Regions from separate parts of the Kitasatospora sp. NPDC059722 genome, predicted to be linked through region 2. Evidence: riboswitches for the same ligand, from Rfam matches in the RefSeq annotation. Region 2 holds a riboswitch; each other region holds the start of a gene.
The links. Region 2 has a riboswitch for cyclic di-AMP ahead of ACFV4F_RS16240 (transglycosylase family protein). Riboswitches for the same ligand answer to the same signal wherever they lie in the genome.

Region 1 (9,892 bases), on a different contig from region 2:
TCCAGGGCGGCCGCGTTGACCTCGGGGTCCTTGCGGCTGGGGATGAACGCGGCCATGCCGCCGATCGCGTGGGCGCCGCGCTTGTGGCAGGTCTGCACCAGCAGGCGGGTGTAGGCGGCCATGAACGGCGAGGCCATGGTGACGCTGTTGCGGTCCGGCAGGATGTAGTGCTCGCCGGCGTCGCGGAAGTTCTTGACGATCGAGAACAGGTAGTCCCAGCGGCCGGCGTTGAGTCCGGCGGCGTGGTCGCGCAGCTCGTAGAGGATCTCGTCCATCTCGAACGCGGCGGTGATGGTCTCGATCAGGACGGTGGCGCGGACGGTGCCGTGCGGGATGCCGAGCTGCGCCTGGGCGTGCGTGAACACGTCGTTCCAGAGCCGGGCTTCGAGGTGGCTCTCGGTCTTCGGGAGGTAGAAGTACGGGCCGGAGTTGGGGTCCTCCGGACCCTTGGCGAGCAGCCGGGCCGCGTTGTGGAAGAAGTACAGGCCGAAGTCGAAGAACGCGCCGGCCACCGGGACGCCGTCGACGAGCAGGTGGTTCTCGTCGAGGTGCCAGCCGCGCGGGCGGACCACGACGGTGGCGAGTTCGGCGGCGGGCTTGAGGGTGTAGGCCTTGCCGGCGTCGCTGGTGAAGTCGATCCGGCCCTCGTAGGCGTCGATCAGGTTGACCTGGCCGCTGACGACGTTCTCCCAGGTCGGGGAGGTCGCGTCCTCGAAGTCGGCGAGCCAGATCCGCGCGCCGGAGTTGAGGGCGTTGATGACCATCTTCCGGTCCGTGGGGCCGGTGATCTCGACGCGGCGGTCCTGGAGGGCGCGCGGCGCCTCGGCGACCTTCCAGTCGCCGGCGCGGACGTCGGCGGTCTCCGGGAGGAAGTCGAGCGTGCCCGCCTGCGCGATCTCGGCGCGCCGGGTCTTCCGCCGGGCGAGGAGTTCCTGCCGGCGGCCCTCGAACGCGCGGTGGAGGCCGACGACGAAGGCGACCGCCTCCGGAGTGAGCACCTCCTCCGCCCGGTGGACGCGCGGACCGGCGACAGTGACGACCGGAGCGGCGGGGGAGACGCCGGGTCCCTGATCTGTGGCCATGAGCAGGACACTCCTAAGACGGTTGAGCCTGGCGAAGGGAGCTCCGGTGGGAGCTTCCTTTGGGGAACTTCCTTGATCCGAACCCACCTGTCGGCGCATTCGATTCTGTAAGGTGGAGACTAGTTTCCGCGATACAGAATTTCAACGGTTTGTTGATGTGATCGCCGGGACTCTACTCCTCCCCGACAGCGAAGGGAACGCCGGTGGTTGCGACCCCCGACACAGCATCGACGACGGGCGCCGACCGCGCGAGCAGCGGCGTGCAGTCCGTCGAACGCGCCTTCCAGCTCCTGGAGGCGCTGGCCGACTCCGGCGGCGTGGCGACGCTCAGCGAGCTCTCCACCACCTCCGGCCTGCCGATGCCGACCATCCACCGCCTGGTACGTACCCTCGTGCAACAGGGTTACGTCCGCCAGGACACCGCCCGCCGCTACACCCTCGGCCCCCGGCTGATCCGGCTCGGCGAGACCGCCGGGCGCCTGCTCGGCAGCTGGGCCCGCCCCTACCTGGCCGAGCTGATGGAGGCCACCGGCGAGACCGCGAACCTCGCGGTCCTGGAGGGCGGCGAAGTGGTCTACGTCGGGCAGGTGCAGTCGCGCCGCTCGATGCGGATGTTCACCGAGGTCGGCCGGCGGGTGCAGCCGCACTGCACCGGCGTCGGCAAGGCGCTGCTCGCCCAGCTCCCCGAGGAGGAGGCGCGCGCCATACTCGGCCCCAACACGCTGCCCGCGCACACCGAGTACACCGTCACCGACCCGCAGGAGCTGCTGCACCAGCTCGCCGAGGCGCGCGAGCGCGGGTACGTCGTCGACGACCAGGAGCAGGAGATCGGGGTGCGCTGCATCGCGCTCGCCGTCCCGGGCGCGCCGACGCCGACGGCGCTGTCGGTCTCCGGCCCCGAGGCCCGCATCCGGGCGCTGGAGCAGCAGGACGGCGCGGCCTCGCTCGTCCCGGTGATGCACAAGATCGCGGCCCGGCTCGGGCAGGTCCTCGCACCCTGATGGGTGGTCAGTTGAGGTGTCATGCGCAGGAAGTCGGACTGGTCGACTTCCTGCGCACGCGTTCCTCCGTTCGAGCGGACGGAGGGCGGGGCGCGGCGACGGCCGCCCGCCGCTCGGCCACCCTGGTGCGGACGCGGCCCGCGACAGCGCAGGCGGCCGGAGCACGAGGGCATGGTGAACGGCGATGGAGCGCAGGCGCAAGAGGCTTCGCGGCAGGACGGGGAACGCGACACGGAGCGGGACGTGGCTGACGGTGGCCGTGGCGGCAGGCTGTGCGGTGGCGACGCTGACCGCCGTCCCGTCGTGGGCCGGGCAGCGGCCCGACCCCCGTCCGGCAGTGCAGCTCGCGCCGGAGAGCCGGGCCGCGGCGCTGTCCGACTCCGACCTGGAGGTCGTCCGGCTCGACCCCAGCCCCGCGCCGCCCGGCGGCACCACGACCGTGCACGCCTTCGTCGCCAACCTCGGCCCGGACACCACCGCCTCGCCCTTCACCGTGATCGTCACCCTGCCGGAGGAGGTGACGGCCGTGGGCCCGTACTTCCCCGAGAACTGCGAGGCGTTCCTGGGCCGCGAGGTGCGCTGCACCTTCGGCCCCGGCCTGCCCGAGGGACGCAGCGCGACCGCGCTCGTCACGGTGCGGATCTCCCCCATGGCGCATACGGGCCTGCTGACCGGCGGGAAGGTCACGGTGATCAGCCCGGACGACCGGCACCCGCGCAACAACCGGCAGCCGTTCGACATCAGGGTCGTCGAGACGGCTGCCGGTTGAGGTCCGCTACGGCCGGTGACGGCTACCGGTACACGCGGACGTAGTCGGCGGCGAAGGTGATCGGGGCGGTCCCCTGCGGCGCGGGGTGGTACTGCCCCGCGCACACCGACAGGTTGAGGATCAGGTACGCCGAGAAGTTCGCGCCGACGCCCTTGCCGTCCGAGAACACCTTCACGCCGTTGACGTACCAGTCCACCGAGGTGGCGCCGTAGTACGTGCCGATGGTCACCCACTGGTCCTTCGCGACGGCGCTCGCGTTGGTGTAGTAGTCGAAGTTGCCCGGGTTGACGTGGTTGGTCAGCTCCAGGAGGTTCGGGTTGTCGGGGTGGTACTCGAAGGAGTCGACCTCCCCGTTGCCGTTCTTCCAGGTCCACAGGGCCGGCCAGGCGCCGGAGCCGGCCGGCAGCTTGACCCGGGTCTCGGCGTAGTCGCCGGTCTTGACCTGGAAGCCCTCGCTGGAGCCCTCGGTGGTGAGGAAGCCGGTGTTCCAGGACTGCTTGCCGTTCTCCAGCGTGTTGCTGCCGGGGGTGGCGGTGAAGGTGGCGACGCCGTTGGCCACGCTGACGTTGTTCGGGTCCAGCCAGTCGAGCTTGTTGTCGTCCGGGTTGTGGTTGCCGTACTTGTACGCGGTGCTCTTGTCGCCGACCCAGCGCTGGCCCCAGTTGATCGGGCCGTTGAACTCGTCGGACCAGGTCAGCGACTTGCCGGCGATCGGGGAGGACGGCGCCGGGGTACTCGGGGTGGCGGTGGCGCTCGGGGTCTGGGTGGGCGTCTGGGTGGGTGCCTGGGTGGGCGTGGGGGTGGGGGTGGGCGTGGCCGACGGGGTGGCCGACGGGGTGGTGGTCGGGGCTGGGGTGCTGGAGACGACGAGCTGCTGCGACGGCAGGTTGTGCCAGGCGCCGCCGAAGTCCTGCCAGAACCCGAACTGGGTGTAGGTGCCGGCCGGCAGGGCGCGCGCGCCACTGGTGAAGGTGTAGCTCCACGGGCAGATCGGCACATTGCTGGCGTTGCCGGGGAAGTCGAGGTTGTTGCCGGCCGCGTCGCGCACGCCGACACCGACGGTCTTGGCGGTGAAGCAGGACGAGGAGTGGACGGTGAGGGTCGCGGTGGCGGCCCGGCCGGCGACCATCGTGGCCGGGGCGAGCCGGTCCTGGGTGACGGTCGGACCGGTGGCGGCCTGGGCGCCGGGCGCGGACTGGAGGCCGAACAGGCCGGCGCCGGTGATGGCGAGCGCGCCGGTGGCGGCGAGGGCGGCGGTGCGGCCGCGGTGGGACGGGCGGGCGTGGCGGGGCGCGGGGCGCCGGGCAGGCTTGTGCATGGGGTGTCCTCTGCGACGCCTGCGAGGTGAGCTGTCGGGTTCGGACTGAGAGGTCGCCCGGCCGCCGGTGGGAACGGCTTCACCCCAAGCCGCGGCCGGCACGCGCGAGGGCGTGCCGGGTCGTGGCGCTGACCTTGGTTCCCCCGCTCCCGTCCGCTGTGGTGCTCGGTTGCCCGCCGTCGGGTGGACGGGACTCGGCGTCCCGGCGGCGGGGTCCGCGAGGGCGGACGCCGTTGCAGGCTAGGCAGTCGGTCCGTGAACGGACAACTCGTCTCGGCCGGTTGTCGCGCAGCTCACAGTCGTGTCGATCAACTACGGTGCGCAGTGGATCAGTTGGCCGGTGTCCCGGCGGGCCGTCGATGATCGGGCGGGCCGGGCGCCGATCCGGACCCCGGCGTCCGGCGCCCCGGCGGGTTCGAGGCGGTCGCGCCCGCCGAGCAGCCGGGCGCCGCCGACCGTCGCGGTGCCGGTGTCGGTGTCGGTGTCACCCGATGGTGGGCGGTGCCCTGGCGGGCCCTGCGTGGTGACGGTGACGGGGGTGCGTCTTCACTGGCAGTGGCGTGCGAGCTCGCCCGATCGGATAAATTGGAGGTCCGACATCCACCGTCGTGCACAAGAGCACCGCGCCCCCTCCCGCAGAGACGAGGAACCGCCGCACCATGACCGCGCCCCTGCCCGCCTTCGCCGGCCGCACCTACCTCTTCCGGGCCGACAACGGCGCGGCCTTCCGCAACGCCTACTCGGCCGACGGCAAGCGGCTGCGCTGGGAGGGCCTCGGCGAGTCGGCGGGCCAGTGGGAGGACGTGGCGCTCCACGTCGCCGAGGTCGCGCCCGAGGTGTACTTCGTCAGCTGGACGGAGCAGAGCGGCATCACCGTCAGCCACGTGATGGACCTGGTCCGGCTGACGGTGCGCGCGTTCTGGACCTTCGAGGGCGAGGGCGGCCGGGTCGGCGAGCTCCACACGGGGACGCTGGAGCGGGTGGCCTGAGGCCGGCCGGTCCGCGAGGCCGGCGACCGTCGGGCTGCGGGAACCGGCCGGCTGCAGCGAGTCGGACCACGGGGACCATCCGGCTGCGGGAACCGGCTGTCAGCCTACGAAGGCCGGCTTCAGGCTGCGGGGGCCGGCTGATTCGGCTGGTTCGGGACCTTGAGGTGCTCGGACAGCCACTCCAGCGAGGACGGCAGCAGCTTGCTCCACGTCTCGAAGTTGTGGCCGCCGGTCTCCAGCATGCTGTACGAGACCTTCATCGGGCCGGGGCTCTGCACCGCGTCGATGAACGCCTCGGTGTCGTGCTTGTAGTCGCCGTCACCCTGCTTCGTGCCCGCCAGCAGAACGGCCGCCTTGGGCTGCGGCAGGTTCTTGAGCCTCCACATCAGGTCGGCCTCGTCCCGGCGCTGCCGGCTGCCGCCGAAGAGGTCGCCGGTGGTCGGGTCCTCGGCGGCACGGTAGTAGCCGGAGAGGGAGACGGCGGTCGGGAAGACCTCCGGGTGGCGCATGGCGAGCTTGACCGCGCAGTAGCCGCCGGTGGAGTTGCCCATGAAGGCCCACGCCTGCGGGTCGGCGGAGACCCGGAAGCTCGCCTGGATCGCCGAGGGGACGTCCTTGGTGAAGTACGTGTCGGACTGCGCGCCACCGGGGATGTCCTCGCACTCGGTGTCCTGCGGGAGGGCGGGCGAGGGACGCATGAGGACCATGACGGTCGGCTGCATCTTCCCCTCCTGGAGCAGCTTGAGCGCCGCGCCCGGGTAGTTGAACCGAGTGATCAGGTTCTCGGCCTGCCCGGGGAAACCGGTGCTGACGATCACGGCCGGGAACTGGCGCTGCGCGTACTCGGGCTGGAAGTACTGCGGCGGCAGGTAGACGTAGCCCTCCGTGGACAGCCGGGTGAGCTTGCCGTCGATCCGGACCTTGCGGATCTCGCCGGACTTGGCGGGCTCGCGGCCCATCGCGCCGCCGCCCTGGACGGAGGCGTGGCCGATCGTCTCCACGAGCAGGCGGCCGGAGGCGTCCGCCTTGTTGTGGATCACCACCGGGCCGTTGTCACCGCCGGTGCCGAGCAGGTCGTCCCAGCTGCTGTAGAAGGAGAAGTAGTTGTTGGCGACGAGGCCGAGCGCGGCGAGCACGGTGAACTGGGTGGCGAGCAGCGTGCCGATCCGGCCGAGCACCGCCTGCCAGGTCTTCCTCGCGAGTCTGGGCCACAGCCAGACCGTGGCGGCCATCATCACGACGGCGATCAATACGGTCAGCGCCAACACCTTGTGGCTCGTCAGACCCATGTCCTACTTGCTCCCACGCCTCGAACTCACACCCCCGCCGCTAGGACATCCGGGGCACCTCCCCGGTTCCCCGTCGGGACGCGATCTTCCACCCTAGCGGGCCGGGGTTCCGGGTGACGGATGACAACTTTCAGATAACAGAGTTTGAAATCTGTCATCTGAAAGCTGTCATCTCGCCGAGCCGAACCTGATAGAACGTCAGGTGATCGGGGATCCCTGGAGGTGGCGCGGTGGGCGGCTGGAACGAGGAGATCCGGGCTCGGGTTCGCGAGCCGCGGATCTGGTACGTGGCGACCACGGACGCCGAGGGCGCCCCGCACGTCACCCCGATGTGGGTGGACCTGGAGGGCGACCTCGTCCTGTTCAACACGGCCATCGGCCGCACGAAGGAGCGGAACCTGCGCCGCGACCCGCGCGTCTGCCTCTCCAACGCCGACCTGGCCGATCCGTACGACCGGGTCCAGCTCCACGGCCGCGCCGTCGGGTTCGTGACCGGCGAGCGCGCCGACCGCCGGATGGACGATCTCGCCCGCAAGTACCTCGGCGCGGAGCGCTACGAGTGGCGCATCCCCGGCGAGCGGCGCGTCACCGTCCTCATCCAGCCCACCCGCATCCGCCGCGTCGTCGGCGTCGAACCCCTGCCGGCCGCGGCCTTCGAGGACCACTGACGCACAGCCTGCTCACGGCACCCGGCTCCACAGTCGCAGCCCCCCGGTGAGTTCGCGCATGCAGCGGGCGCCAAGCTCCTGAGGTGAACCCGGGCCCGTCGCGGGGGCGTCGGAGAGGGCCCACTCCTCCAGGGCGACCCGGATCGCGGCGGTCGCCGCAGCGGCGGCCAGGCGGATCTCCAGCGCGTCCGCGCCCTCCGGGCAGCGGTCGGCCAGGACGCCGCGCAGCCGCTCCTCGGAGTCGGCGTGCACGCGCTGCCAGGTGCTCGCGAGACGGGGGTCGCGCAGCAGGCTGCGGGTCCAGTGCATGGCCTCGGCGGCAGGCTCGTCGGCCGGGGTCAGCGAGGCGACCGCCGAGCGCTCCAGCGCCTCGCGCACCGGGAGGTCGGCGGAGCTTTCCGCGAACAGTTCCACCCAGCGCCGCCCGCCGGCCGCGAGCAGTGGGGCGACGGCGTCCTCCTTGACCGAGAAGTACCGGTAGAAGGTGCGCAGCGAGATGCCCGCAGCGTTGGCGATCTCCTCGGCGGTGGTCGCCTCGGCGCCCCGTTCGGCGAAGAGCGCGGCGGCGGTGCGGGCGATGTCCAGCCGGGTGGCTTCGCGGCGGCGCTGGGTCAGGGAAGGGCGTCCGGTCACGGGCTCAGCGTACGCGTCCCGTGCCAGGGAGGCAGCTCACGCCGTGGCGGCATGTCGAGACTTATTGGCACGTTATGCCACTTGGGCGTACCGTGCCTCTAGAGGTCGAGAGACCACGGGAACGAACGGAGAACCACCATGGAGCGCTTCAGCGGACGGAACGTCCTGATCACCGGCGGCGGCTCGGGCATCGGCCAGGCCACCGTGCACCGGATCCTCGCCGAGGGCGGCAAGGTCGTCGCGGTCGACGTCAGCGCGGACGGCCTGCGGAGCACCGCGGACCGCGCGACCGCCGACGGCACCGCCGGCCGGCTCACCACCGCGGTGCTGGACATCTCGGACGAAGGCGCCGTCGTGGCGGGCGTCGCGGAGGCAGTCGCGTACCTCGGCGGGCTCGACGTCCTGGTCAACGCGGCCGGGATCCTGCGCTCCTCGCACACCCACGAGACCAGCCTGGAGTTCTGGAACAAACTCCTCGCGGTCAACCTGACCGGCACCTTCCTGATGACCCGCGAGGCGCTTCCGGCGCTGCTCGCGAGCGGCGGCGGTGTGGTGGTCAACTTCAGTTCCACGTCGGCGAGTTTCGCCCACCCGTACATGGCCGCCTACGCCGCGACCAAGGGCGGCATCCAGTCCTTCACGCACGCCATCGCGTCGGAGTACTCGAAGCAGGGGCTGCGCGCGGTGTGCGTGGCGCCGGGCAGCATCGACAGCGGCATGACCAACAACCCGGGCCTGCCGGCCGACGCCGACTTCAGCCTGTTCACCAAGCTCGCCCCCGCCATCGGCCAGGGTTTCGCGGGGCCGGAGACCGTGGCGGGCGTCATCGCGATGCTGGCGTCGGACGACGGCGCGTTCGTCACGGGCACCGAGATCCGCATCGACGGCGGCACCCACATGTGAGCCGGCGGGCCGGAGTGCGGGAGTGCGGGAGTGACGGCCGGCGGATGACAGATAACAGCTGACAGATAACAGATTTCGAAATCTGTTATCTGTCAGCTGTTCGTCGGTTTCAGGTTGTCCTGGTGCGTTCAGGCCGCCCTGGTGCGTTCGGGTCGTCCTGATGCATTCAGGTCGTCCTGGCGTGGGCGCGGCGGCCTCGCTGCGCGGTGCCGTGACGGGCGTCGCGGCGGGCGGCGAGCGCGTTGCCGACCGCCAGGATCGCCGCCCCGACCACGACGAACGCCGCCGCCACCAGGGCGCACGCGCCGGCCACCCGCCGGTACCCGCCATGCACGCCGGGGTCGAGGAACGGGTACGGATACCAGTCGACGGCCCAGCCCCGGAGCAGTGTGTAACCCAGGTAGAGCAGCGGGAAGCCCAGCCACCACAACCCTGCCCTCGGGCGCAGGCGGCGCGCCGGCGGGTCGATCAGCCAGTCGGCGAGCACGGCGAGCGGCATGACGCGGTGGAGCACGTCGTTGACCCACGGGATCGTCAGCTGGTCCGGGTACTTGGCGAGGACCGTGCCGTACACCAGTCCGGTGATCACCAGGTAGAGCACGACCGCCCCGCGCACCGGGTCGGGCACGGGGCGGCGGCCGGTCAGGCCCGCCAGTCCACCGAGCGCCAGGACGACGACCGCGACCGCGTTGCTGAGGATGGTGAAGTAACCGAAGTAGTTCACCACCCCGGTGGAACCGGTCGCCGCGTGATAGCCGGAGAAACCGAGGGCGACGGCCGCGAGCACGGCGACGGCGAGCCGGGCGGGAGCGAGCCAGGAGTGCATCGTCGATCCGCCTCTCTGGAGGTGGCGTGGTCCGTCGGGGTACTCGGATTGAAACCCGGGTGGGCGGAGTCGGCCACAGGAGAGATGGCAGGAGAGCCGGCCTCGGAGCCGGTCGGAAGGACAACAGGAAGGACGGCAGGAAGGACGGCAGGACGGAAGGGGGCACCGGCCTCAGGGGGTGCGCCAGTCGGTGGCGAAGGCGGCCGCCGGGTTGGCCGTGAGGAGCAGTTCGGGCAGCTCGGGGCCGAACGTGCGGCCGAGGCGCGGTGCGAGATCGGTGAGCAGCCGGCTGGGGCCGCCGGCCCGGCGGGCGGTGCGGGTGGTCGTGTCGGCGCCGAGGAGCAGCCTGTCGGCGTGGCCGGCGTCGACGAGGCCCGCGATGAGGTCGAAGGCCTGGTGGTCCTCCGGGTGGCC
Region 2 (9,892 bases):
AGCCCGGCAGCGTCCCCCACGCCACCGGGCCTTCGTGTGCGCGCGCGCCTCGTCGAGGAGGGGGCCGTGCGGCCGAGCGAGTCGGAGGTGACCGGCATGACCCCGGCGGGTCCAGCCGTGTCCGCCCCCTTATGGGAGGAGCTCTTCATGGGCACCGGTACGGCTTTGGCGGTTGACCCCCACGTGGTCACCTGTACGCTCGCTCCTCGCTTCGAAGCCGTCAGAACCGCACGTGACTTCGCCCGGACCGCTCTGCAGCGCTGGGGGCTGATGGAGCTGTTCGACGACGTCGCGCTGGTCGCGTCGGAACTCGTGACCAACGCGCTGCGGCATGCGATCGGCGCACGGCCCGACCCGGTGGGCGGCGCCCTGGGCGAGTACGACTTTCCCACACAGCACGGTGGTGACGGCAGGCTGCCGATCCGAATAAGCCTCGTGCACCGCGCGCCGCAGATCGTCTGCGCGGTCAGCGATCCGAGCAGCACCGGCCCGGTCGCCCGGGAGGCGGACTTCGTGGCCGAATCCGGCCGCGGGCTGCACCTGGTGGACTCGTTCAGCCACTCCTGGGGCTGGCACCCGCTGGGCGGGGGCAAGGTCGTCTGGGCGCTGTTCGAGGCCGACGCGCAGGCCGCGACCCCCGAACTCGGTGGCCGGCACCGGCGCTCCGCCTAGCGGCGGACGGGCACGCACCCCCGCAGCGCGGGCACGCGTCCCCGGATCGATGGACACCCCGGGAGGACCGAAACCCCGGGAAGAAGCGGTAGTTCGCCCTCGCCGGGCTCGCGCCGGAGACCCACCGGCCCCCCGCAGCGCACCCGCGACGACCAGTGCGCCCCCGACGGCCGACGGGCCGCCAGTGCGCGGGACAGCAGCGCACGGGACAGCGTTACGCGGGACAGCAGCGCACGGGACGGTGGAGAAGCCCGCGAAGAGGCACACCACCGAGCGTGTGACCGAGCGCGTGACGAACCGCGCGGACGACCGCGGGGCCGAGCCTGCGGAGAAGACAAAGGCCGCCGTGGTGTCAGCACCCACGACGGCCCCCCGATGGCTCCTGGTGCGGAGCGGTGGCCGGACCGACGGACGTCCGGTGAAGCGGCCGGACGGCCCGGTGAACGGCCGGACGGACGTCCGGTCAGGCGGACAGGTGGTCGAACTCCCCGTCCTTGGCCCCCAACAGCATCGCGGCGATCTCGGCCCGCGTGTAGATGAGCGCCGGACCGTCCGGGAAGCGCGAGTTGCGCATCGCCACGTCGCCCCCCGGCAGCGCGGCGAACTCGACGCAGTTGCCCTGGGAGTTGCTGTGCAGGCTCTTCTGCCAGACCACTCCCTCCAGCTCGGTGGCGGCCATCCCGTTGTAGGGACCGTACGAGCCGCCCAGTTCCTGCGATTCGTGCGAGTCGTGCATAGAAGTCTCCCGAAGAGCCCCGGAGTTGCGGTCCAGCGCGGCGCCCCCGGCACCCGCCGAACGAACGGGCCGGCCCCGTACCAGCCCGGCACAACGCCTCACTTGACGCGATGATAGCCCTTGTGCACGTGCATCAGCACGAGACGGTGCAGGTGCACGAGGCCTTTCACCGGCCGACCTGAACTCTTCACGGACCCTTCTCCTGACGGTACGTAAACGGACATAGCCGACCGAACCGGCCCGCTTCCGATAACCGGCCGTGAGCGGCTCCCCGCTAAATGTTGATCTTCGAAAGCCGGGAGTCGCGCACTCGTGACCCTCCGTCAGACCGCCCGTCGACTGTGAGACATCTCACGCGCCACAGGTGCAACGTGACGCCCCACCGGACACGTCTCCAGGAGATACCGGCGGACGCGCGGGGGTTGGGCCAGGTATGTCCGGAATATGACCTAATGACCGCTCATCGACCCGCGCACGCGGGAGCTCCGCGCGCCGCGCACACCACGCTCGCGCGAAACCGGCACGGCAGCCGACTGCAGCCCTGACGGGCCGATGTCCTACGATCTCCGCCATGAGCACCGCAGCCATCCCGGGCGCGCCACTGCCCGTTCGCACTCCAGGCTCCCGTGCGCGGGGGCGCCACCGTCGCCCCGAGCGCCCCGAGATCCCGTCCGGCTCCCCGGCCCTGGTGCTCGCCGTGCCCGCGACCGCCGGGCCCGAGTCCCGCTCGGTCGTCGAGGAGCTGCTCTCGATCGTCCGCAGCGAGCAGAACGGCGTCCAGACCGCGGTGGGCTACCTCCCCGGCGACGGCACCGAGGGCGCGGACGGCACCGAGCGCAGCATCGGCGAGCTGCTGGCGGCCGCCGCCGAGGCCGGCGTCCCGGCACCGATCCTGGTACCCCTGGTGCCCGGCCCGCACGACTTCCTGCCCGAACTCCACGCACTCGCCGCCGAGTACGGCGCGCACGTCACCGACGTGCTGGGCCCGCACCCGCTGCTGGCCGAGGCCGTCCACGTCCGCCTGTCCGAGGCCGGGCTGGCCCGCGCCGACCGCGCCCGCCTGTTCGCCATCGCGACCGCCGCGGACGGCGTCGTGCTGACCACCGTCGGCGGCGAGGACGCCGCGGCCGCCGCCGGCATCACCGGCGTGCTGCTGGCCGCCCGCCTGGCCGTCCCGGTCGTCCCCGCCGCGCTCGACGTGCCCGGCTCGGTCGCCGCCGCCGTCGCGCACCTCAAGGAGACCGGCTCGCAGCGCCCCGCGCTGGCCCCGCTGGTGATCGGCCCGGAGGCGGACTCCGAGCTGCTCGCCACGGCCGCCGAGGAGACCGGCTGCCCGTCCGCCGCGCCGCTCGGCGCCTACCAGACGGTCGGCCAGCTCATCGCCTCGCTGTACCTGGCCGCGCTGCCGGCGCCGTCCGCGGAGGCCCTGGCCGCCGCGCAGGCCCAGGCCGAGGCCGAGGCGGCGGAGGCCGCCTCCGAGGGCTCCCGCGCGGCCCACGCGGCCGGTGGGACGGCCTCCGGGGCGACCGGGGAGGCCGCCGGCGAGTAACCGCCGACAACGCGTACGGAAGGGCCCGGAGCGACCGCGCTCCGGGCCCTTTCGGCTTGCGGCGTAAGGGAATTAAGAGCCGAATGCGCGAGATGTCCGTTCTGTGATTGTTTGCGATCGGGTGACCGCCCGTCATGCGATTCCTGAGAGCCTGACAGTTGTGCACATCCGCAGGTTTATTGCGAGAAAACGATCATTTTCGATCTTGGAGAAGGAAAGTTTTGGTGGCTTTCCATAATCCGTGATGCGCATCACAGGTATTTGCAGTTCGTACTTAAGTCTGCTTAACGTGCTCCCCGTTCGTGACCACACGGACCCAGCACATCCGCAACGCCGAGTCCTGCCGTCGGGTGCGCTGGAAGCGCGAAAACGCACCACGGCAGGAGCGGGGGACCCACAGGTAAGTCGCCCCGGACCGATCCACGGAACGGTCCTGGGCTAGGGGTGAAGCCGCGCCACAGCGCGGCCGGGCAACTCCGGCCCGAATCCGACAGCTCACCTCGCAGGCGTGGGAGAGGACCGCGTCTTCATGCTGCCCACCAACGGCACTCGCCTGTCCAGCCGCACCCGCCGCGTGATCGCCGCCCTCGGCGTCGCCGGCGTCGGCCTCACCATCCCCTGCCTCACCTCCGGCACCGCCTCCGCCGCCTCCGTCGCCACCTGGGACAAGGTCGCCCAGTGCGAGAGCAGCGGCGACTGGAGCATCAACACCGGCAACGGCTTCTACGGCGGCCTGCAGTTCACCTCCAGCACCTGGGCCGCCTTCGGCGGCACCTCGTACGCCCCGCAGGCCAACCAGGCCACCAAGGACCAGCAGATCGCCGTCGCCGAGAAGGTCCTCGCCTCGCAGGGCCCCGGCGCCTGGCCCGTGTGCTCCGTCCAGGCCGGCCTGACCGCGGGCGGCGCCCCGGCCGCCGTCGACACCTCCGCCGCCGCGAGCACCGCGAAGGCCGCCCCGGCCGTCAAGCCGGCCCCGAAGCCCGCCGCCAAGCCCTCCGCCCAGGCGCAGGACCAGGCGCAGGCCCCGGCCGCCGCCGACTCCGCCAAGGGCACCTGGGCGCAGAAGCGCCAGGACTGGACCCAGGGCGGCACCACCCAGGCCGGTGCCTCGGACTACACCGTCGTGGCCGGCGACTGGCTGTCCACGATCGCCGACAAGCACAACGTCAAGGGCGGCTGGCAGCGCCTGTACGAGCTGAACCGCGGCACCCTGACCGACGGTCCGGACACCATCTACCCGGGCCAGCACCTGTCCTTCGGCGACTCCGCCCAGGCTCCGGCCGGCCAGTCCGGTGACTTCAACTGGTTCGACCGCTCGCAGAAGCCGGGCCAGTCCTCCGCCGGGAACGCCGTGAACGCCCAGCCGGCCGCCGAGGCCCAGACCCCGGCCGCCAAGCCGTCCTCGAAGCCCGCCGCCAAGCCCTCCGCCCAGGCGCAGACCCCGGCCCCGGCCGTCACCGGCTCGATGGCCGCCGCGGTCAGCTTCGCCAAGGCGCAGGTCGGCCAGGCGTACGTCTACGGCGGCACCGGCAACGGCGGCTGGGACTGCTCGGGTCTGACCCAGGCCGCGCTGCGCGCCGCGGGCATCTCCATCCCGCGCGTCGCCAACGACCAGGCCGCCGCGAGCACCCACGTCTCGCTGGACAGCCTGCAGCCGGGCGACCTGCTGTTCTGGTCCAACAACGGCCAGGACTCCGGCGTCTACCACGTCGCCATCTACATCGGCGGCGGCCAGTACGTCGAGGCCGCCAACCCGAGCTCGGGCGTCCGCCTGCAGACCATCGCCAACTGGGCGCCGGACTTCGCCGGCCGCGTCTGAGGATCCTTCCGGAACCGTCCCGCCGGGGACGGGTGACGGATCGCGGATGACAGCGAACAGATGACAGATAACAGATTTCATCATCTGTTATCTGTCATCTGTCACCCGCCCACCGCCCCGGGGAGAGACTGGTCGCTCTCCCCGGGGCTTCGGCGTACCCGCCTCCGAAGTCCGTGCCGCCTCCCCCCGGCGCGCACCCGCGGCTCCGCGCATCGGAGCATTCGCGTGGTCAAACCCCGGCCCAGCGGGCATGCTGCTGCTCTGCACCCGAGGAGGAGTCACCCATGGCCCAGGTCACCGTCACGCTCGACGCGAACCTCGCGATCGACGCGATGATGCTCTCCGGCACCAAGAGTCCCCAGGACGCCGTCGAACTGATCCTGCGCGACTACCTGGCCCGCGGTCGCCGCACCGAGACCCGCACCGGCGACGCCGCCGACGGCCACCGCGTCACCGCCGACCGCCCGACCGTCCAGGAGGGCTGACCCCGGCCCGGCACGGCACTCGCGGCACAGCCCAGCACGGCGCAGCACAAGCCCAGCACAGCACAGCACAGCCCGGCACAGCACAGCACAAGCCCGGCACAGCCCGGCACGGCACGCCGAAGGGCCCCGGAGAGCAACCGCCCTCCGGGGCCCTTCACACGGCCGTCACCGGCCTCAGCGCGCGCAGGCCCCCGTGGAGCCGCGCATGACCAACTCCGGCTGGAACATGAACTCCCCGCGCTGGGCGGCGTTCCCGCCCACCTCCTCCAGCAGCGCGTCCACCGCCGCCGTCGCCATCGCCTCGACCGGCTGGCGGATCGTCGTCAGCGGCGGCTCGGTGAAGGCGATCAGCGGCGAGTCGTCGAAGCCGACCACCGACACGTCCTGCGGCACCGACAGCCCCCGCTGCCGCACCGCCCGGATCGCCCCGAGCGCCATCATGTCGCTGCCGCACACGATCGCCGTGCACCCCTTGTCCAGCAGCGCGCCCGCCGCCGCGTGCCCGCCCTCGACGCTGAACAGCGTGTGGTGGACCAGCTCTTCGGCCTCCTCCTGCGTCCGCCCGAGGACGGTGCGCATCGCGGCCGTGAAGCCCTCGATCTTGCGCAGCACCGGCACGTACCGCCTCTGGCCGACCGCCAGCCCGATCCGCTCGTGCCCCAGCTCGGCGAGGTGCTGGACGGCCATCCACATGGCGGCCCGGTCGTCCGGCGAGATGAACGGCGCGTCGATCCGCTCGCTGAAACCGTTGATCAGGACGAACGGCACCCCGCGCCCGGCCAGCCGGGCGTAGCGGTCGTGGTCGGCGGTGGAGTCGGCGTGCAGACCGGAGACGAAGACGATGCCCGCCACCCCCCGGTCCACCAGCATCTCGACCAGTTCGTCCTCGGTGGACCCGCCGGGCGTCTGGGTGCACAGCACCGGCGTGAAGCCGTGCCGGCTGAGCACCTGCTCGATGACCTGCGCGAGCGCGGGGAAGATCGGGTTGCTGAGCTCCGGCGTGATCAGCCCGATCAGCCCGGCGCTGCGCTGGCGCAGGCGGGTCGGCCGCTCGTACCCGAGCACGTCGAGGGCCGCCAGCACGGTCTGCCGGGTGGCGGCGGAGACGTTCGCCTTGCCGTTGAGTACGCGGGAGACGGTGGCTTCGCTGACCCCCGCCTGCGCCGCGATGTCTGAAAGTCGCGCCGTAGTCACGGTCCCAGAGCCTATTGCAACCACGTCAGACCGCCCACCAGCCGGTGCTGTCCGGTGCGAGCACCGTCTCGCCGCCGTCCACGACCAGTTCCGCCGAGGCGAGCAGCAGCGTGCCCGGGGCGGGTATGCGCACCGGCTCGCCGCTCGCGTTGACCGTGCAGACGAAGGAGCCGCGGCGGAAGGCGAGCGTGCCCTGCGGGGCGTCCAGCCACTCGACCCCGGTGCCCGCGCCCAGGTCGGGCTGCGCCCGGCGGACGGCGAGCGCGCTGCGGTAGAGCTCCAGGGTGGAGGTCGGGTCGCCGGTCTGCGCCTCGACGCTGAGTTCGGCCCACTGGGCCGGCTGCGGCAGCCAGGACGGCCCGCCGGCGACCGGTCCGAAGCCGTACGGCGCCTCGGTGCCGGACCACGGGATCGGCACGCGGCAGCCGTCGCGGTAGCCGTCCTGTCCGGCCTGGCGGAAGAAGGACGGGTCCTGGCGGACCTCGTCGGGCAGGTCGGTGACGTCCGGCAGGCCGAGCTCCTCGCCCTGGTAGACGTAGGCGGAGCCGGGCAGCGCGAGCATCAGCAGGGTGGCGGCGCGGGCCCGGCGCAGGCCAAGCGCGCGGTCGCCGGGGGTGCGGATCTGGGTGCCGAGGCCGGGCTCGTTGGCGAAGCGGGTCGCGTGCCGGGTGACGTCGTGGTTGGACAGCACCCACGTGGTGGGGGCGTCGACCGGGCGCATCGAGTCGAGCGAGACGTCGATCACCTCGCGCAGCGCGGCGGCGTCCCAGTCGGTGCCCAGGTACTGGAAGTTGAAGGCCTGGTGGAGCTCGTCGGGACGGACGTAGTTGGCGGTGCGCTGGACGGTCGGGGTCCAGGCCTCGGCGACGCCGATCCGCTGGCCGGGGTACTCGTCGAGGATCCCCCGCCAGCTGCGGTAGATCTCGTGCACGCCGTCCTGGTCGAAGAACGGCATGACGTCGTTGCCGAGCAGCTTGAGCTGGTCGGAGCCGCCGAGATCGGGCAGGCCGGGGGCCTTGACCAGGCCGTGGGCGACGTCGATGCGGAAGCCGTCCACGCCCATGTCGAGCCAGAACCGCAGGATCGAGCGGAACTCGTCGGCGACGGCCGGGTTCTCCCAGTTGAAGTCGGGCTGCTCCGGGGCGAACAGGTGCAGGTACCAGTCGCCGGGGGTGCCGTCGGGGTTCTCGGTGCGGGTCCAGGCCGGGCCGCCGAAGATGGACTCCCAGTCGTTGGGCGGCAGTTCGCCCGTCTCGCCCTTGCCGGGACGGAAGTGGTAGCGCTCGCGCAGCGGGGACGCGGGGCCGTCCCGCAGGGCGCGCTGGAACCACTCGTGCTGGTCCGAGGAGTGGTTGGGGACGAGGTCGACGATGATCCGCAGGCCCAGGTCGTGGGCGTCGCGGATCAGCGCGTCGGCGTCCAGCAGGGTGCCGAACATCGGGTCCACCGCGCGGTAGTCGGCCACGTCGTAGCCGGCGTCGGCCTGCGGGGAGGCGTAGAACGGCGAGAGCCAGACGGCGTCCACGCCGAGGTCGCGCAGGTAGGGCAGGCGGCTGCGGATGCCCGGCAGGTCGCCCATGCCGTCGCCGTTGGAGTCGGCGAAGCTGCGCGGGTACACCTGGTAGATGACCGCGTCCCGCCACCAGCCTCTGGACGCGCTGCCAGTCACCGGAGCCAGGGCGGCCGCCTCGTGAGCGGTGTCGGCGGCGGGCCGGGAGGTGTCGGCCAGGTTCTGGGTCATGGACGGAATCCCTCGGGGAATAGAGGAGCGAGGAGCGCTGAGACGGGTGCTGGCGAGTGCTGGCGACTGCCGGCGTGTGCCGGCGTGTGCCGGCGTTACGACTTGGAGGCGCCGGCGGTCAGGCCGGTGACCAGGTGTCGCTGCACCAGGTAGAAGAAGACGGAGGACGGGATCGCGATCAGCACCGCGGTCGCGGCCATGAAGTTCCACTGGGCGTCGTGCTCGCTGACGAAGGTCTGCAGGCCGACGGCCAGCGTGTACTTGTCGGAGCTGAGCATGAAGGTGGAGGCGAACGCGACCTCGGCCCAGGCGGTCAGGAAGGAGTAGAACGCGGCCACCGCCAGGCCCGGGCGGGCGAGCGGCAGGACCAGCCGCCAGAAGGTGCCGATCGGGCTGAGGCCGTCGACCCGGCCGGCCTCGTCGATCTCCACCGGGATGGTGTCGAAGTAGCCCTTCAGCAGCCAGGCGCAGTACGGCACGGTGGTGGTCGAGTAGACCAGGATCAGGCCGGTGTAGCCGTCGAGCAGGCCGAGCTCGGACAGGATCGTGTACATCGGCACGATCAGCACCGCGATCGGGAACATCTGGGTGACCAGCAGCGACCACATGAGCGGCTTGTGGCCGGGGAACTTCATCCGGGAGACGGCGTAGCCGGTGGTGGCGGCGACCATGACGCCGAACACCGTGGTGATGCCGGAGACCAGGAAGGAGTTGCCGAACCAGGTGAAGAAGTCGGTGCCGAACAGCACGTGGTCGTAGTTCGACAAGGTCAGCTTGCCGAGGATCTTCCCGGGGTGGAGGTAGTCCGTCTTGTCCGGGCCGAGCGAGATGTAGAGGATCCACAGCACCGGGAACAGGGCGATCAGGCTGGCGAGGATCAGGGCGCCGTGGGACAGCGCGGTGACCAGCGGGCTGCTCTCGCCGCGGCGGCGGACCTTGGCGGGCCGGGCGGCCGGTGCGGGGCGCGCGGCCGGCGCGGCGGCTTCGGTGGTGGTGCTCATCGGGGGTACCTGCCTTCGTGGGTCAACTGAGTCCGGGGCCGCAGCCGTTGGCCTGTTGCTGTTGGCCTGCTGGCCGTTGGCCTGCTGGCCGTTGGCCTGCTGGCTGTCGGCCTGCTAGCCGTTGGCCTGCTCGTTGCGGGCGAGCCAGCGCCGGTAGAAGGCGGTGAAGACGATGAGGATGGACAGCAGGATCACGCCGTACGCGGCGGACTGCGCGTAGTCCCGGGGCTGCTGGCCGAAGCCGAGGCGGTAGGCCCAGGTGACGAGCAGCTGGGCGTCGGAGCCGCCGCTGGTGCCGAACAGCAGGAAGATGACGGCGAACTGGTTGAAGGTCCAGATCACGCCGAGCAGGACGACGGTCGAGGAGACGGTGCGCAGTCCGGGCAGGGTGACGTGACGGAAGCGCTGCCACGGGGTGGCGCCGTCCATCTCGGCGGCCTCGTACAGCTCGGCCGGGATGGACTGCAGGCCGCCGAGCAGCGAGATCATCATGAACGGCACGCCGACCCAGGTGTTGACCAGGACGGCGGCGGCCTTCTGCGCCAGCGGGTCGTCCAGCCAGCCGGGCTGGGGCAGGTGGAGGGCGGAGAGCAGGCCGTTGACGGCGCCGCCGTCGGCGAGCATCAGGCGCCAGGAGAAGACGGTGACGAAGGTCGGCACGGCCCACGGGAGGATGAGCAGCATCCGGTAGACGG
Region 3 (9,892 bases), on a different contig from region 2:
TCTACAACCGCTTCGACATCATCGTCACCGCGAGCGCGGTGGCCGGCCTGCTGGCGCTGATCCGCCGCCCGGCCGTCGGCGGGATGCTGCTGGGCCTCGGCGGGATCGTCAAGATCTGGCCGCTGCTCGGCCTGATCGGCACCCCCTCCGGCCGCCGCACCGGCCGTTCCTGGACGCTCGCGGCGGCCACCGCCGTCTCGCTGGGCTTCCTGCTGGCCGCCGGGATGAACGGCGCCTTCGGCTTCCTGGCGTTCCAGAAGGACCGCGGCGTCGAGGTCGAGTCGCTCGGCGCGCTGCCGCTGCACTACGCGCGGATCGCGGGCGGCTGGGACGGCCGGGTGACGATGAACTACGGCTCGGCCGAGATGCTCGGGCCCTGGGTCGGCGTCGTCGGCAAGGTCATGATGGCCGGCACCGTGCTGGGCTTCGCGTGGCTGCTGCTGTGGCGCTACACCGCCAAGCGCCGCAACGCGGCCACGATGTACGACGCGGCGCTGACCGCGCTGCTGATCTTCACCGTCACCAGCCGGGTGATCAGTCCGCAGTACCTGGTCTGGCTGATCGGCGTCGCGGCGGTCTGCCTGACGGTCCGCGGCAGCAGCCAGCGGCCGGTGGCACTGCTGATCCTGCTCGCGGCGCCGCTCACGCTGCTCGAATTCCCGCTGATGTTCACCCAGGTCCTCGCGAGCGACCCGGCGGCCATCGCCGTCCTGTCGGCGCGCAACCTGCTCCTGCTGGCGGCGACGGTCCTGTCCTGCGTCCGCCTCTGGCGCTCCACGCGGGGCACGGACCGGCTGCCGCCGACCGTCGTGCTGACGCAGCCGGAGCCCGTCCCGGCCGGCTCCTACCCGGTCCGCCCGGGCATCGCCTACGAGCAGGACCTGCTCGACGGGATCGACCGGCCCAACACCCCGGCCGGGCGCTAACTACCCGTCCTAGGCGTTGAGGGCGGCCACCTCGGCCACCCACAGCCGCGTGAACTCGTCCTTACCGAGGCCCAGTTCGGCCCGGAACAGCCGGTCCATCCGCTGGTCGCGGTCCTCCCCCGCGCCGTCCGCCGCGCCCACCGCGCGGTAGAACGCGACCAGGCGGGCGGTGCCGAAGCGGGCGGCGATCAGCCGACAGGCGAGCCAGGCCTGCTCGTAGGCCTGGGCGATGCCGGTGGTGCCCGCGGCGAAGTCGCGGTCGGCGGGCAGGGCCGTGGGCACCCTTCCCGCGGCCACGTCCCGGGCCAGCTCGGGGGCGATCTGGCGGGGCGTGCGGCCGGAGTCGCGGTAGGCCGTCCAGTCGGCGACGCCCTCGGAGAGCCACAGCGGCGTCCAGGCCCGGGTGTCGGCCCGGGTCGCGACGTGGGTGGTCTCGTGGGTGACGACCACCTGGCGGCCGAAGTCGCTGAGCCGCCCGAACGCCTCGGGGTTGATCAGCACCCGGTCGGCCGGGGTGTGCGAGGGCGCGCCGGGGGCGGCCACGGTGACCGCCGCCATGCCCGTCCAGCCGGCCGGGTCGGCCTCCAGCAGGCGGGCGAACTGCGGCTCGGTGGCGGGCAGTTCCAGCAGCAGTCGGCCCGCCCAGCCGGTGCCCCAGACCGCGCTCACCGCGGGGACGGCGCGGTCGCCGATCGCGACCGGCCCGGCCGGGTCCGGTCCGGCGGCGAGGCCGAGCACCAGGCACTGCGCGCCGCGCGCGGACCGTCCCGTCCCGAAGTCCCAGAGCGCCGGCGGCCCGCTCGCGGCGTCCTCGCGCTCGACCCGCCAGCCGTCGGCCCGCGTCAGCGTGAGGCGGCGGGGGTAGACGGCGGGGTACTCGTCGTAGCCGGTGACCCGGACGTCCAGGTCGGCCGTGACGGTCAGCCGGCCGGGGCCCGTGCCCGGGGAGACGACGAGGTTGCGGTAGCCGGCGGTCAGCGGCAGTCCGGTGGTCGCCGACAGCTCGCGCGCGCGTTCGTCCAGCACCGCCGCCACCTCGGTCCGCTCGTCCGCCCCGCCGAGCCCCCGGCCGGCCGCCGCGGGGGCGACGGGCGGCAGCGACAGCTGGGTCAGCCCTCCGGCGGCGAGCAGCAGGGCGCCTCGCCGGGACAGCACGCAGGGCCGTATCGCGTCCGGTCCGGACGGGGTCGGGCTCAGAGCCGGACCACCCCCGCGACGGGCATCGCGTTGACGCTCTCGTACCGGACCCTGGCCCCCGGGTACGGGGCGTGCACGATCACCCCGCCGCCGGCGTACATGCCGACGTGGTGCATGTCCCGGTAGAAGATCACCAGGTCTCCCGGTCGCGCTTCGGACAGGCTCACCCGCTGGCCGGCGTAGGCCTGGGCCTGCGAGGTGCGCGGCAGGCTCACTCCCGCCTGCCGCCAGCTGTAGTACATCAGACCGGAACAGTCGAACGCGCGGGGGCCGGTGGACCCGTACACGTACGGCGACCCGATCATCCGCACCGCCGCCGCGAGCGCCGCCGCCCCACGCTCGGAGGCGGGCGGGGTGGTGCCGAGGTCCAGCCGGTCGGTGCCGCGGGTGGCGCGCTGCTCGGCCTCCTGGGCGTCCTGCGCGGCCATCCGGGAGCGCTCGGCGGCGCCCAGGCTGTTGAGCAGCCGCTGGGCCTTGGCCAGCCGCTGCTGGATCTCCTGCTTGCTGTCGGCGAGCGTCCGGCGGGCCTGGTCCAGCTCGGCGAGCTTGGCGGCGGTCTCGGTGCGGCGCTGGTCGAGCCCGCGCTGACGGGTCACCAGCTCGTGCAGCGTCTCGTTCTGCCGCTCGGTCGCCTGGTCGAGGGTCCGGGCGCGGGCGAGGTAGCCCTCCGGGTCGGTGGCGAGCATCAGCTGGACGGTCTGCGCCATGCCGCCGGAGCGGTACTCGGCGCCGGCCACGGTGGCGAGGTCGCCGCGCAGCTGGTTCAGCTGGTCCTGGGCGGCGGCGATCTCGCCCTGGAGGACGGTGGTCTCGCCCTGGAGCCGCTGCTGGGCCTCCTGCGCGGCGTTGTACTTCTCCGACGCCTGTTCGGCCTCGTTGTACAGCTGCTCGACCTGCGCCTTGACGTCCTTGCGGCTGGGCGCGTCCGGGGAGCCGGGGGCGGCCTGGGCGCTGCCGCCCGTCGTGACGCCCAGGGCGGTGGTGGCGGCCGCGGTCAGCACCAGCGCACGGGCGAGCAGTTGGGAACGGCGGTGCACGGGCATGGCGGCGGCTGCTCCAATCCTGCGGACCGGTCCCGCCGCCGCACCCAAGCGGGCGGTCCTGGAGCGGGAGTCCGGTGGCAGACGTTAGCGAGTCCGGGCAACCGAGTCCAAACCCCTCCCAACCCGAATATTTGACCCTGAATCGGACACCAGTCCGAGGAAAGGAAACGCCGCAGGCCCGGACCTCCGGGGAGGAGGGCCGGGCCTGCGGGAAGCCGAGCGGGGAATCAGACCCGCACGATGGACGAGAGCGGCATGTTGGTGACCGCCTCGTAGCGGACGCTCGCACCCGGCTTGGGCGCGTGCAGCACCTGGCCGTTGCCGGCGTAGATGCCGACGTGGTGGGCGTCGTTGAAGAAGATCAGCAGGTCGCCGGGCTGGGCCTGGGAGAGGTCCGTGCCGATCCGGGTCCCGGCGCCGGCCTGCTCCTGCGAGGTGCGCGGCAGCGAGACGCCGGCCTGGTCGAAGGCCCAGACCATCAGGCCCGAGCAGTCGAAGGAGTTCGGGCCGGTGGCGGCCCAGACGTACGGGCTGCCGATCTTGGTGGCGGCGTAGGACAGCGCGGCGGCACCGCGCGAGCTGCCCGCCGCCGGCGGCTTGGCGACCGGCGAGGACGACGGGGCCGAGCCGAGGTCGGTGCGGCTGCTGTCGCGGGAGGCGCGGTCGGCGGCGGCCTGCTGGGCCTTCGCGGCGTCGGCCTTGGCCTTGGCATCGGCGGCGGCCTTGTCCTCGGCCGCCTTGATGGCCTGGCGCTCCTGCTCGGACAGGGTGTTGAAGAGGTTCTGGGCGGCCGTCAGCTTCCCCTGGATCTGCTCCTTGGACGCCTTCAGCTGCTGGGTGGTCGCGTCCAGCTCGGCGAGCTTGCCCTGGGCCTCGGTGCGGTCCTGGTCCAGCTTGCGCTGCTGGTCCTGGAGCTCCTTCAGCTGACCCTTCTGGGTGCTGCCGGCCTGGTTCAGGGCGTCGGCCTGGCTGAGGAAGTTGTCCGGCTTGGACGAGAACATCAGCTGGACGGTCGGGGATATGCCCCCGTTGCGGTACTGCTCGCCGGCGATCTGGGCGAGGCCGCCCTGGAGGTCGGTCACCTGCTCCTGCTGGCGGGCCACCTGGTCCTGCAGGCCGCTGACCTGCTTCTGCAGCTCCTGCTGCTTGGACTGGGCGGCGTTGTACTGCTCGGTCGCCACCTCGGCCTGCTCGTTGAGCTGGTCGACCTGCTCCTTGACCTGGTCCTTGGTCGGCGCGGGGTCGGCGTGGGCGCCGGACTGCGCGGAGAGGGCGACGGCTGCCGCGGCAACTCCGGTCAGGAAGGAAACTCGGGCACGACCGGCGGGTTTGGGACGACGATGGGACGCCACGAAGGCGGACTCCTTCTTCCTACGTCCGCCTACCGGGTGAGCTGACGGGTTCGGGCCGGAAGCATGCCCTACGACGCCTCACGGCCGTTCCACCGGCCGACCTGGCGCCGATTCACCCCGGAGGAACGTGGTTCCCCGGCTCCGCTCCACAGCGCCCCCTGTCACTGGGCTCCCCTGTCGGACGGTCGCTTCGACCCGTCCCGCTGCTTCACGAACTCGGCGGGAACCACCGCCGCCACCCTGGCTGGGCGATCGACAGTGCGGTGGTCCGGGTCACGACCCTAGTAACTGAACCGTGATCGGTTCAAATCCTTGTCAGAAAAAAGGCGGAAGAATAACCAAGTTCTTTTGTGAAGATGACAGAAGGTGATCGCGGCAGTACGCAAGGCTGATCACTTGTCACGCGAACGCGGCGAAACGCAGGGAAACGCGCTCAAGCGAACGCGCCACCCCCGCTCGGGAGGTGGCGCGGATCACAGGGCCGTCGCGTCGGCCCGCGGCGTGTCGGCGGGTCAGACCCGGCGGATGGTGTTGATCGGCATCGCGTCGGCCTTCATCACCTTGACGACGTCGCCGGTGTGCGGCGCGTGCACCACCATGCCGTTGCCGATGTACATCGCGACGTGGTGCATGTCGGGACCGTAGATCACCAGGTCGCCGGGCTGGGCCTGGTCCAGCGAGGGCACCCGGGTGCCGTAGTGGCCCTGCTCCTGCGAGGTGCGCGGCAGCGAGACGCCGGCCTGGCCGTACGACCAGAGCATCAGGCCCGAGCAGTCGAAGGTGCTGGAGCCGACGGCACCCCACACGTACGGCGAGCCCTGCTTGCTCATCGCCTTGGCCACGGCCACGGCCGCGTAGCCGCTGGCCGGCGGCAGGCTGCTCAGGTCGACCCGGTCGGTGCCGCGCGAGGCGCGGTCGTCCTGGGCCTGCTGGGCCTTCAGCGCGGCGCGCTCGGAGGCGCTGAGCGAGTTGAGGAGGTCCTGGGCCTGCTTGAGCTTGGCGTTGACGTCCGCCTTGGACTGGTTCAGGTCCTTGGTGGTGGAGTCCAGGGAGGCCAGCACCGCGGCGGCCTCGGCCTTCTCCTGGTCCAGGCGGCGCTGCTGGTCCAGCAGGCCCTTGAGCGCGTCGGTCTCGGTGGCGGTGGCCTGCTGCACGCTGGAGGCCTTGGCCAGGTAGTTGTTCGGGTCGGAGGAGAGCATCAGCTGGACGGACGGGTCGATGCCGCCGGTGCGGTACTGCTCGCCCGCCACGCCGGCGAGGCCGGTCTGAAGCTGGGTCATCTGCTCCTGGCCGCGGGCCACCTGGTCCTGGAGCTGGTCGGCCTGCTTGCGCAGCTGGTCGGCCCGCTCCTTGGCGCCGTTGTACTTCTCGGCGGCCTGCTCCTGCTCCTGCTGCAGTTCGTCGATCTGCGCCTTGACGTCCGTCTTGTTCGGCTGCGGCGCGGCGTGCGCGGCCACCTGGGCGGAGAGCGCGACCGCGGTCGCAGCAGCAGCGGTGAGCACGGAGACCCGCGCGCGGCTCGGCTGCTTGGGACGGCGGTGGGAGGCCAAGGGACCTGCTCCTTCTTCCATGGACTCACCGGTTCGGGTGAGAAATCCGGAAAATAGGTTTGACGCCAGACCCTAGTGAACATCCAGGCATTGCGCCACTCCCCCAAAGGCGTGAACTCCGAGCCCCCACGCCGCTTCACCGAATCCGCACATCACCGCAAACCGGACGCTGAGCGGCCGTCATCCCCATCGGCACGGAATCAGGGCCGCGCCAGCCGGTTCAGCAGCAGAACCGAGGCGACCGGGCGCGCGCCCGCCTTCCGCACGCCCTCCGCGACCTCCCGGTCGGCGGAGACCACCACGACCGGACGGCCCTGCGGCTCGGCCCGCACCAGGCGTCTGATCAGCTCGTCCGCCGTCTCGCCGGTCCGGCTGAAGCGCACCCGGACCCCGCGCGGCGGCGCCATGATCACCGGCACGTCCAGGTCCTGCCCGTCGAACACGCACGTGACCTCCGCCTGCGTGCGCTGGGCCAGCATCGCCAGCCCGCCCAGCAGCCGCAGCCGCTGCTGCTCCAGCGGCAGCGTCGGATAGCCGGTCTTCGTCACGTTGTAGCCGTCCACCACCAGGTGCACCTGCGGGATCGCCAGCAGCTGGTCCAGCAGGGCCGGATCGTCCTCCGCGAGCCCGCGCCGGGCCACGTCGTGCGGCGAGGCCGAACCCGGCACCACCGCCTCCACCAGGTCCGCCGGGCGGATCTGCGACACCGGCAGCGCCAGCTCGCGCTGCAGCCCCTGCGCCGACTGCAGCACGGTGTCCAGCAGCAGCCGCAGCCGCATGTCCTCCACGCTGCGCCCCTCGCGGGCCGAACGGCGGCCCTGCTCGGCGGCGGTCTCCAGCTCGCCGACGCGGTGCCGCAGCCGCCGTGCCTCGCTCTCGGCCGCACTGCGCTCGGTCGCCGCCTGCGCGCGCAGCGCCTCCAGCTCACCGGCCAGCCGACGGGTCTCGGCCTGCGCCCGGCGGGTGTCGCTCTCCAGCGAACGCACCTTCTTGCGCAGCGAGTCGGCCTCCCGCCGGACGTCCTCGGACTCGGCCCGCTGCCGGTCCAGGTCCGCGCGCGCCCCGGCCCGCACCTCGGCCAGCTCGGCCTGCAGCTTCTCCACCAGCCGGGCCGCCTCCGCGGCCGCGCCCTCGGCGCCGGCCCGCTCGGCCTCCTCGCCGGCCTCGGCGACCAGCCGGCTCCAGCCCGCCGACCGCACCAGGTAGGCGGCGGCCGCGACGTCCATCGGATCGGCGGCGCCGGGGACGCTGCCCGACTCCAGCGCCTTCACCAGGTCCGGCTGGCCCAGCCGCAGCCGCTCCGCTATCCGCAGCCGGAAGGCCGGCTCCGACTCCAGCGCCGCCGCGATCGCCGTGGCCGCGTACTTGGCCCGCCGGGCCGGGGTGAACTTGGCGTACTGACGCAGGCTCTGCGGCAGCTCGCCGGGCGGCAGTCCGCCGAGCGCGTCCGCGGCCAGGCCGACCACGCGCCGGCGCACGCCCTCCGGCAGCGGCCGGTCGAGCTTCTCGGCGGGACGGCCTGCTCCCGGGTCCGCGGCGGTTCCGGACGCGGCGGCACCGTCGGCGGCCCCCGCCGCCCCGGCAGCCGGCTCCGCAGCGGGCTGCCCCTGCGGTCCGGCGGGCTCCCTCGCTGCGTCCACCACGTCCTCGGCTCCGATCCTGGTCCAACGGGTGCGGCCCCGCGGCCGCCGTCCCTGTCGTCACGCTCCGTGCGTTCTGTCTGTATTGTCCCGTGCGGCGGACGGCCGTGCCGTGCACCGTCCACCGCACCGGCGGGGCATCAACCCTGCTCGGCCTCGACCGCCGCGTCGTCCGCGCCCGGGCGGGCGACCAGCTCGACCTGGTCCACCGCGTTGCACCAGCGGCAGCGCACCGTCTCGACCGTCTCGCTCAGGACTTCGGTCTCCTCGACCTTGGACTCGCCGGCCAGGTCGAAGTGCAGGAACTCGGTGACCCGCGCGGAGCGGGTCACGTCGAAGCGGGTGAGGTTGCCGCACAGGGTGCAGCGCCAACGCGTCTCGGCGGTCAGAGCGGGGACGGTCATCGGGGGTCCTCTCGGGTGGTCCCTGGGTGGGCTAGGCGCTCCCCCCGGAGCCCCGGCATCGGCGGCGGGAGGCGGGAATGCCCGCCCCAAGCCTATTGCCTGGGGCAACCATCACGGCCACCGGTTCGGGCGATCGGGACGGCTAGTCCACCTGCCGTACAGCGCGGTGTCACGGAGGGCCCGCGGAGGGATGCTTGGCCGCATGGCGCTCGCGGCCCCCGGCCACACCGACGCGCGGGACGGCGGCCCCGCGGTGCCCGCCCCGGCGGTCACCTACGCCCTGATCGCGCTCAACACCCTGGTCTTCCTGTTCGGGCCGGCCGCCGGACTCAACCCCCTCTACGGCACCGGGCAGGCCCGGCTCTGCGCCGAGCAGCGGTACGAGCAGCGCTGGGGCGCCGTCCCCGCCGAACTGCTGGCCGGGCGCCCGCTGACGGCCGAACAGCTCGCCGAGGCCCCGGACCCGGCCCCCGGCTGCCCGGCCGCTCCCACGCCGGGCAAGCGCCCGGCCGTCTCCGTCCTCACCGGCCTCTTCCTGCACGCCGGCTGGCTGCACCTGGCCGGCAACCTGCTCTTCCTCCACGTCTTCGGCCCCACCGTCGAACGGCGGGTCGGCCGGGCCCGCTTCCTCCTCTTCTACCTGGCCGCCGGGAGCCTCGCGACGTACGGCTTCGCCCTCGCCGAGGCGCACTCGGCGGACTCCACCCGCGTCCTGATCGGAGCCTCCGGCGCGATCTCCGCCGTCCTGGGCGCCTACCTGCGCTTCCACCCGCGCTCCCGGGTGACGACGCTCGTCCCGCTGCTGCTCTTCCTGCCGCTGCGGTTCCCGGCCTGGCTGGTGCTGGGCCTCTGGTTCGCCCTGCAGTGGTGGTCGGTGCACTCGGCCGGGCCCGGGGTCGCCTACCTGGTCCACGTGATCGGCTTCTGCGCCGGCTTCCTCTACGCCTGCACCGTCGTCGGTCACCCCCCGAGACGACCCGGCTGAGGCCCGATACGCTGGCGCCACCCCACGAAGGAGCCGGAACAGTGATCACCGCCATCGTCCTGATCAAGACCAGTGTCGACCGCATCCCGGAGATCGCCGAGGCCATCGCCGCCATCGAGGGCGTCAGCGAGGTGTACTCGGTGACCGGCGGCTACGACCTGGTCGCGATGGTGCGGGTGCGCAAGCACGACGACCTGGCCGACGTCATCCCGGGCCGGCTGAACAAGGTCCCGGGCGTCGCCCACACCGAGACCCAGATCGCCTTCCGCACCTACTCCCAGCACGACCTGGAGGCCGCGTTCGCGCTCGGCCTGGACGAGTAGTCCTCAGTCCTCAGTCCTCACGGCGAGTGTCGGCGACGCAACGGCCGCCCTCGTTCCGGTAGTTCCACGCCGCGCCGTCCGTGACCAGCTCGCGGACGGCGGTCAGGAAGCGGTCGACGTGCTCGTCCGGGGTCCCGGCGCCGAAGCTGACCCGGATGGCGTTCAGGCTGCGCTCGCCCGGCAGCGACGGCTCCGGCGCGCCGCACTCGGACGGCGCCACGTCCTCGTCGCCGAGCAGCGTGCGCACCAGCGGGTGCGCGCAGAACAGCCCGTCGCGCACGCCGATGCCGTACTCGGCGGAGAGCGCGGCCGAGAAGTGCGAGCTGTTCCAGCCCCGGACGACGAAGGACAGCACGCCCACCCGCGCCGAGTCGGAGCCGAACAGGCTCAGCACCTTGACCTGCGGGATCTCCGCCAGCCCGGCCGTGAGCCGGGCGATCAGCGCCTGCTCGCGGGCCTCCAGCGCGTCGAA

Region 1: linked by a shared signal. The riboswitch ahead of ACFV4F_RS00380 (hypothetical protein) and the one ahead of ACFV4F_RS16240 (transglycosylase family protein) in region 2 are both predicted to bind cyclic di-AMP.
Region 3: linked by a shared signal. The riboswitch ahead of ACFV4F_RS15880 (NlpC/P60 family protein) and the one ahead of ACFV4F_RS16240 (transglycosylase family protein) in region 2 are both predicted to bind cyclic di-AMP.

The regions. Positions count from the first base shown of each region.
Region 1 is NZ_JBHWGD010000001.1:86,141-96,032, forward strand. It holds gene aceB (malate synthase A) at 1-1,082, opposite strand, end outside; gene ACFV4F_RS00370 (IclR family transcriptional regulator) at 1,286-2,083, shown strand; gene ACFV4F_RS00375 (hypothetical protein) at 2,361-2,852, shown strand; gene ACFV4F_RS00380 (hypothetical protein) at 2,875-4,170, opposite strand; cyclic di-AMP (ydaO/yuaA leader) riboswitch at 4,172-4,344, opposite strand; gene ACFV4F_RS00385 (MoaF N-terminal domain-containing protein) at 4,830-5,159, shown strand; gene ACFV4F_RS00390 (alpha/beta hydrolase) at 5,279-6,448, opposite strand; gene ACFV4F_RS00395 (TIGR03618 family F420-dependent PPOX class oxidoreductase) at 6,679-7,116, shown strand; gene ACFV4F_RS00400 (TetR family transcriptional regulator) at 7,129-7,749, opposite strand; gene ACFV4F_RS00405 (SDR family NAD(P)-dependent oxidoreductase) at 7,888-8,652, shown strand; gene ACFV4F_RS00410 (Pr6Pr family membrane protein) at 8,819-9,478, opposite strand; gene ACFV4F_RS00415 (phosphotriesterase) at 9,650-9,892, opposite strand, start outside.
Region 2 is NZ_JBHWGD010000021.1:13,459-23,350, forward strand. It holds gene ACFV4F_RS16225 (ATP-binding protein) at 148-672, shown strand; gene ACFV4F_RS16230 (DUF397 domain-containing protein) at 1,136-1,408, opposite strand; gene ACFV4F_RS16235 (hypothetical protein) at 1,980-2,957, shown strand; cyclic di-AMP (ydaO/yuaA leader) riboswitch at 3,320-3,479, shown strand; gene ACFV4F_RS16240 (transglycosylase family protein) at 3,466-4,776, shown strand; gene ACFV4F_RS16245 (hypothetical protein) at 5,061-5,261, shown strand; gene ACFV4F_RS16250 (LacI family DNA-binding transcriptional regulator) at 5,436-6,455, opposite strand; gene ACFV4F_RS16255 (glycoside hydrolase family 13 protein) at 6,481-8,196, opposite strand; gene ACFV4F_RS16260 (sugar ABC transporter permease) at 8,292-9,197, opposite strand; gene ACFV4F_RS16265 (sugar ABC transporter permease) at 9,312-9,892, opposite strand, start outside.
Region 3 is NZ_JBHWGD010000020.1:58,435-68,326, forward strand. It holds gene ACFV4F_RS15865 (glycosyltransferase 87 family protein) at 1-926, shown strand, start outside; gene ACFV4F_RS15870 (hypothetical protein) at 936-2,081, opposite strand; gene ACFV4F_RS15875 (NlpC/P60 family protein) at 2,120-3,166, opposite strand; gene ACFV4F_RS15880 (NlpC/P60 family protein) at 3,394-4,518, opposite strand; cyclic di-AMP (ydaO/yuaA leader) riboswitch at 4,529-4,682, opposite strand; gene ACFV4F_RS15885 (NlpC/P60 family protein) at 5,031-6,068, opposite strand; gene ACFV4F_RS15890 (NYN domain-containing protein) at 6,269-7,708, opposite strand; gene ACFV4F_RS15895 (hypothetical protein) at 7,849-8,112, opposite strand; gene ACFV4F_RS15900 (rhomboid family intramembrane serine protease) at 8,315-9,097, shown strand; gene ACFV4F_RS15905 (Lrp/AsnC ligand binding domain-containing protein) at 9,139-9,420, shown strand; gene ACFV4F_RS15910 (aminotransferase class V-fold PLP-dependent enzyme) at 9,431-9,892, opposite strand, start outside.